Paeniglutamicibacter kerguelensis: one gene and its partner. The protein of the gene in region 2 interacts with the protein of the main gene of each other region in a pairwise test. Links are inferred from orthologs where the notes say so. Each region holds a gene or a part of one and is shown on either strand. Other genes may lie near its edges. The genes, in order: ftsZ and rlmN.

What was found.
Region 1: the proteins of rlmN (region 2) and ftsZ interact in binary tests that used the Escherichia coli proteins (3 or more experiments, as listed by UniProt). The link is inferred for Paeniglutamicibacter kerguelensis from one-to-one orthologs.

Annotation. Positions count from the first base shown.
Region 1 is NZ_JAGIOF010000001.1:2,328,760-2,331,905, forward strand. The notes cover bases 180-3,006. They hold ftsZ (cell division protein FtsZ), read right to left. Parts: upstream 2,260-3,006; coding sequence 1,099-2,259; downstream 180-1,098. Other genes in these bases: JOF47_RS10580 (purine nucleoside phosphorylase YfiH/LACC1 family protein), read right to left, coding at 358-1,008; JOF47_RS10590 (cell division protein FtsQ/DivIB), read right to left, coding at 2,459-3,006. Outside these bases: JOF47_RS10575 (cell division protein SepF), read right to left, coding at 1-162; more of JOF47_RS10590, read right to left, coding at 3,007-3,146. UniProt on the Escherichia coli protein: Essential cell division protein that forms a contractile ring structure (Z ring) at the future cell division site. The regulation of the ring assembly controls the timing and the location of cell division.
Region 2 is NZ_JAGIOF010000001.1:3,544,416-3,547,625, forward strand. The notes cover bases 187-3,077. They hold rlmN (dual-specificity RNA methyltransferase RlmN), read right to left. Parts: upstream 2,290-3,077; coding sequence 1,084-2,289; downstream 187-1,083. Other genes in these bases: JOF47_RS16155 (mycothiol-dependent nitroreductase Rv2466c family protein), read right to left, coding at 187-427; JOF47_RS16160 (carboxymuconolactone decarboxylase family protein), read right to left, coding at 570-1,037; JOF47_RS16170 (hypothetical protein), read left to right, coding at 2,698-2,976. Outside these bases: more of JOF47_RS16155, read right to left, coding at 1-186; JOF47_RS16175 (MarR family winged helix-turn-helix transcriptional regulator), read left to right, coding at 3,188-3,210.

The DNA of each region.
Region 1 (3,146 bases), 1.2 Mb from region 2 along the record:
TGGTGCCGCCGGAGCAGGCTGGACGGCAACCGGTTCCTCGTGAAGAGGCTCAACTACGCGAACTTCTTCACGCGCTTCGATGTCACGCTGCTCCGTCTCGAAGTTCTCGTCGCCTTCGGCGAGTCCGAGGTAGATCATTGTCTTGCGCAGTGCGCCAGCCATGGTCTTCTCCTTTTAATCGTGCGGTCGGCTTTGCCGGCCGCAAGTCTCTCCGCTAATTCGACGCTACCGCACCATTCGGCGGTGCCCGAGCACATCGGATACTTCGCGTCGGTGTGTCGCAATGTGGCTTTCGCCGCCACAACAACTCCGTGCTGACTTCGGCCAGCCCCAAGGAGCTGGATCTTGCGGGAATTCCTACGTGCCTGACCAAACCAGACCGGCCAACCGGCCGGTGTCCGGGTTTTGCCGGTAGGAGAAGTAGTCTTCGTTTTCGAAAGTGCAAACACCGCTTTCCGTCACCATGACCCCGAGCGATTCAAGCTCCCGGCAGGCCTCGCCCGGCAGGTCAAGGCCGGTGCTGCCCCAACGGGTCGCACAGGCAATGCCGGGGCGCAGGCTTTCGGACTCTTCGGCCATTTGCTGTGGGACTTCGTAGCAGGAACCGCAGATTGACGGTCCGATCCACGCTTCCAAACTCGTGGCGCCGTGGGATTCCATCCGCGCCACCGTGTTGGACAGTATCCCATCCAGCAGGCCGCGACGTCCGGCGTGTGCCACCGCGCTGATCGCGCCCGACGCGGAGGTGCCGGTGAAAACTACGGGGACACAGTCGGCGACCATGACGGCCAATGGCTCGAGGGCATGTGGCGATACCAGCGCATCGCAGGTGGCGGTGTTTGAGGGAACCGGCGCTCCCGCGACGGTAACGACATCCGCCGAGTGGACCTGGTCCATGTAGGTGAAACGTGTTCCACCCAGACCCAGGCCTTGTTCCAGACCGCGACGCCGCAGCAGCACGGCGTCACGATCATCCGGAACATGGAATGCGAGGTTGCCCTGTTCCATTGAAGTGAAAGCAATTTGCAGGCTTGGAGCCAATGCGGATTGGTAACGCAACATAGGACCGGGCAACTCCCCCATCAGGTGATTTGCTTTTTACTTCAGGAAATCCGGGACATCCAGGTCATCGTTGGTGGCCGAAAGGTCCGGCTCGACGATGGCTGGGAGTTCCTCGAATGCGGGCTCCACCGTTGCCACTGCTGCGCGAACTTCCTCGCGCACCGGTGCAACAAAAGGAGCCTGCGGAGCCGCTGCAGGGGCAGCCGGGACCGTGCGGGCCGGCAGTGCGGCCTGAGGCGCGCTGGTCACGTCCACCTGGTCGAAGCCTGCGGCGATGACGGTGACGCGGGCTTCGTCACCCAGGGCGTCGTCAATGACGGCGCCGAAGATGATGTTCGCCTCCGGGTGGGCCACTTCCTGCACGAGGCGGGCTGCCTCGTTGATTTCGAAGAGGCCCAGGTCCGATCCGCCCTGGATGGAGAGCAAGACGCCGTGGGCACCGTCGATCGACGCCTCAAGCAGCGGCGAGGCGATGGCGAGTTCCGCGGCCTTGACGGCACGGTCCTCCCCACGAGCCGAACCGATGCCCATGAGGGCCGAACCCGCACCCTGCATGACCGACTTCACGTCGGCGAAGTCAAGGTTGATCAGGCCGGGGGTGGTGATCAGGTCGGTGATACCCTGGACGCCGGAAAGCAGCACCTGGTCGGCCTGGCGGAAAGCGTCAAGCACCGAAACGTTGCGGTCCGAGATCGAGAGCAAACGGTCGTTCGGGATCACGATCAGGGTGTCGACTTCGTCGCGCAGTGCTTCGATGCCGGCTTCGGCGGAGTTCGCACGGCGGCGGCCTTCGAAGGTGAACGGACGGGTGACAACACCAATGGTCAGTGCGCCGAGGCCGCGAGCGATGCGGGCGATGACGGGCGCGCCACCGGTGCCGGTGCCACCACCCTCGCCTGCGGTCACGAAGACCATGTCCGCGCCGCGGAGTACTTCTTCAATTTCCTCGCCGTGGTCTTCGGCCGCCTGGCGTCCCACATCGGGGTTGGCGCCTGCGCCAAGTCCACGCGTGAGTTCGCGTCCAACGTCGAGCTTGACGTCTGCATCACTCATGAGCAGTGCCTGCGCATCAGTGTTGATTGCAATAAATTCGACGCCTCGCAGGCCAACTTCGATCATGCGGTTGACGGCGTTGACGCCACCACCGCCGATGCCGACGACCTTGATGACGGCGAGGTAGTTCTGTGGAGCTGCCACGTCCTGATTCCCTTGTTCGATGTGCTGCTGACCGAGGAAGCTCAACCGGACCAACGTTAACCCTCAACTGGAAGGTTATAGTTATGTCAAGCAACCGCTGTTAAAACGCTATGGTTCGTGGTTCGCACATGCAACAACCAAGGCCGCGTGTCGCCCCAAAGTCGTTGAATTTTCTGTGTTTTACACGTTTGGCGGACCGTTACCGGGCCACCGGGTGTTGCGGGCTGGAAATGTCGTACACCTTGATCGATGACTCCTCATCCTTCGGGGCCCCTAAAAGAGCCTCGAGGACCTTGCTTTTCAGCGCGGAGTCCTGGTCGTTACCCCAGATTACCAAGGTGTCGTCCTTGAGCTTTAGCTCAATGAAGTCCTTGCTCGTGGCCGTTGCGTGATCCACAGCCGCCAATAGTGTATCCGGTAGTTCCGAAAGAACTTGGGTAAGCGTCGAAAACACCTTGGGGTTGTTAATCACGGCACTGGATCGAACCGTGGGAAGCTTGGGCTTGTCCTTCTCCCCCAGCACCGCCAGAACCCGGCCGTCGGCACCCACCAACGAGCGCTTCGAGCCGTCCTTCAGGACCGCCACCGGATGGTGCTCAATGATCTGGATTCTCAGGGTGTCGGGAACCTCGGCCTGCACGATCGCGTCCTTGACCGCCGGCTGCCCGCCGAGCAGGTCCATGACCCGGCCGGTGCCCACGCGCGCCAGTGGCACCCCGTGCAGCGGCTCCAACGCCTGTTGGAGGTCCTTTTCCTTCACCAGCGAGTTTCCCTCGACCTGGATGTTCTTGATGGCCAGGATCGGCGAGAAGCTCAGCACCAGCACCAGCGCAACGACCACGGCAGCGACAACCGAGATGCCGATGATCCAGCGCCTTCGGGTGCGC
Region 2 (3,210 bases):
CGGAATGACTGGCACGCAGGGCCGCGTCGTAGGTGTCGGTGGTGGCGGCGCCGGCCAACTCGGCGGGCAGGCCAACCTCGGCCAGGGCGTTGGTGACGACGAGGGCGAGGTCCTTGTTGCCGTTGACGTGGATGTCGGTGCCCATGGCGTCGTAGAGCGGCTTGATGACCTGTGCGCCGTGGGAAGCGGCGGCGGCCGTGATTACGCGCACGGGGCCCCAACTCTGGGCGAGCATGGTGAGGTAGTCCTCGGGGAGGTTTTCACGGTTTTCGTTGAGGACCGACAGGCTCATGACGTGCCAATCTACGGAAATGTTCCTCACGTTTTCCACCTCGCCAATCCAGCGCGAGGTCGCCCAAGCGAACGGGCAGATGGGGTCAAACCAAAAGTCGGCTTTTTCGGTGGTGGGCACTGTGCTTGTGGACACGGTGCGCTCCTTTCAACATGGGGCACCGCGATATTTACGCGGCTATCAAGCAAAACAGCGAAACAGACCGGCTTGTTCCCGCGTGGCCACTGCGTCGACGTCAACCACGAAAAAGTACTGGGAAGACGCAACGCTTCAAAGACTAGTACTTGCGCACCCGCACCGGGTGCTGCGAGAGGATCGAGACGCGGTTGAACGCGTTCATCGCGATGGCGGCCCACTGCACGGCGGAGAATTGCGCGTCGGAGAGCACCAGCCGGGAGGATGCCAACTCCGCAATGCGGGATTCGGAATCGGGAAGCGTGGTGGTCGCCTCGGCGACGGCAAGTGCCGCCGACTCGACGTCGTTGAAGAGCGTGGTTTCGCGCCAGTTGGGGAGCACCGCGATGCGTTGGGCGCTCTCCCCCGCTTCGAGCGCCTGGCGCACGTGCATGTCCAGGCAGAAGGCGCAGCCATTGATCTGCGAAATGCGTACATTCAGCAGTTCAATGAGGCGATAGTCAAGGCCCGCGGCTTCGCCCGCGGCCTTGACCTTCAGGGAGAAGGCGTTGAGCGCCTTCCAGCTATCGGTGTCGGACTTGTCAAGGAAAAACGGATCAGATAAAGACATGTGAAACCTTCCTCAAAGACAAGCCCGGCCGATAGGGACGAGTGTACTACTCGGCTGCCGCCAGCTGGCCGCAGGCGCCGTCGATTTCCTTGCCGCGGGTGTCGCGCAGCGTGGTTGGCACGCCTGCGGATTCCAGGCGGTCGATGAACTCTGCCGTGACGTCCTTCTCCGAGGCGGTCCAGACGGAGCCCGGGGTCGGGTTCAGCGGGATCGGGTTCACGTGGACCCAGCCGCGGCCGCGGGCGTTGAGCTTGCGGGCCAACAGGTCCGCGCGCCAACCGTGGTCGTTCATGTCCTTGATCAGCGCGTACTCGATGGAGACGCGGCGGCCGGTCTTCACGTAGTAGTTGAACGCAGCATCCAGTGCCTCGTCGACCTTCCAGCGCGAGTTCACAGGGATCATTTCGTCGCGCAGCTCGTCATCCGGCGCGTGCAGCGAAAGCGCGAAGGTGACCGGGATGCCCTCTTCGGACAGCTTGTTGATCGCCGGAACCAGGCCCACTGTGGAGACGGTGATGCCGCGGGCGCTCATGCCCAGGCCCTCGGGGACGTCGGCCACCATGCGGTGCACGGCGTTCATCACACGCTTGTAGTTGGCCAGGGGCTCGCCCATGCCCATGAAGACAATGTTGCCCACGCGCTCTTCTGGGTGCTTCTGTCCGCCCAGTCCGCCCTCGGCAATGACGCGGTTGGCCTGGACGATCTGGTCCAGGATTTCGGCGGTGGACATGTTGCGGGTCAGTCCGGCCTGGCCGGTGGCGCAGAACGGGCAGTTCATGCCGCAACCGCATTGCGAGGAGATGCACAGCGTGATGCGGTTGCTGTAGCGCATGAGCACCGACTCGACCAGCGAGCCATCGAAGAGGCGCCAAAGGAACTTGATGGTCTTGCCATCGTCGGTGGCCAGTCGCTTCACCTCGGTGAGCAGCTTCGGGAACATGACCTCGGCGATCTCGGCGCGGCGGTCCTTGGGAAGGTCGCTCATCAGCTCGGGATCGGTGGTGTAGTGCTGGAAGTAGTGCACGGAGAGCTGCTTGGCGCGGAAGGCCGGCAGACCGATCTCCTTGAGCTTGTCGGCGCGTTCGGCCAGCGTGAGGTCGGCCAGGTGGACCGGCGGCTGCGAGACGCGCTTCTTGGCGGTGAACTGCAGCTGCGGACGACCGTCGTCGCCCATGGCCTGCTTCCAGCCTTCGGCGGTCGGGCGAACCTGCGCGCGACCCTCGGCCTTGGCACGGGATTCGGAGATGCGCATTTGCTGGGCGCCTTGGGCGGTTGCCTGGGCGGCACGGCGCGCGGCCACGTCCTCTGCGCTGGGCACAGTTTCGGCAGGCACGGTCTCTGGGGTGTTTTTGGGGGAAGTCATCCCTATCATTCTCCCATGCATGTCCAGCATATGGGCGGTGAGATTGGGCACCACGCTTTACCCATGTGCTGAACGGGAGGCTGACTACGACAAATCTCCGGGAGCCCGCCGGTCCGCAAGACAATTTGGTTGTCGCATCCGCGCGGCGGTCCGCGATGGCCGACGCCCAAACGTCTGGAAAATGGTCCTGATTTGAAAGAACGTGACCAGGCCAAGGCATCCAACAACAGGTCGGGCTCTACGATACGGCTCATATTTATCCATGTCAGCCGTTGGTCTTCCGAGAGCATCAGAAACATGGCCAATAAAGATGCAGTTCCCGCACAAGAGACAATCAGCAAGGCCGGAGATGGCTTGGAAACAACCGGTATCTTCATTTCGGTGTTGTGCTTGGCGGTAGGCTGCCTAGCTCTCTTCGCTTCCGGTACCGGGACGCCACTCCTTGGCGTCGGTTTTGGCTTGCTGCTGATGATTACCGGCTACACGAAAAAGACCTCGGCAGCCACGATGGCGATGTTCATCATGCAGGCCCAAGCCCTTGAACAAAAGACTGAAAATAAGGTGGGCGAAGAATAGCCGCCCCTGCGTCTGGGCGAGCTTGCCCGAGTCATCGATCGCCAGGAGTTACGATGTGGCCCGTCGGGTGCGCCGGCGGGCCAGTCCTGAAAACTCCCTCGCCTCTCCATACATGCGGCACCGCCATTGGAGTTGGGATGTCATTCACCCAAGAGCCGTATTATGAATTGGTCAACTACATCTGTGTGATTCGAGGAAAGCGGGGAAGCCAATGGAACGCGAAGAGCTTCCCAC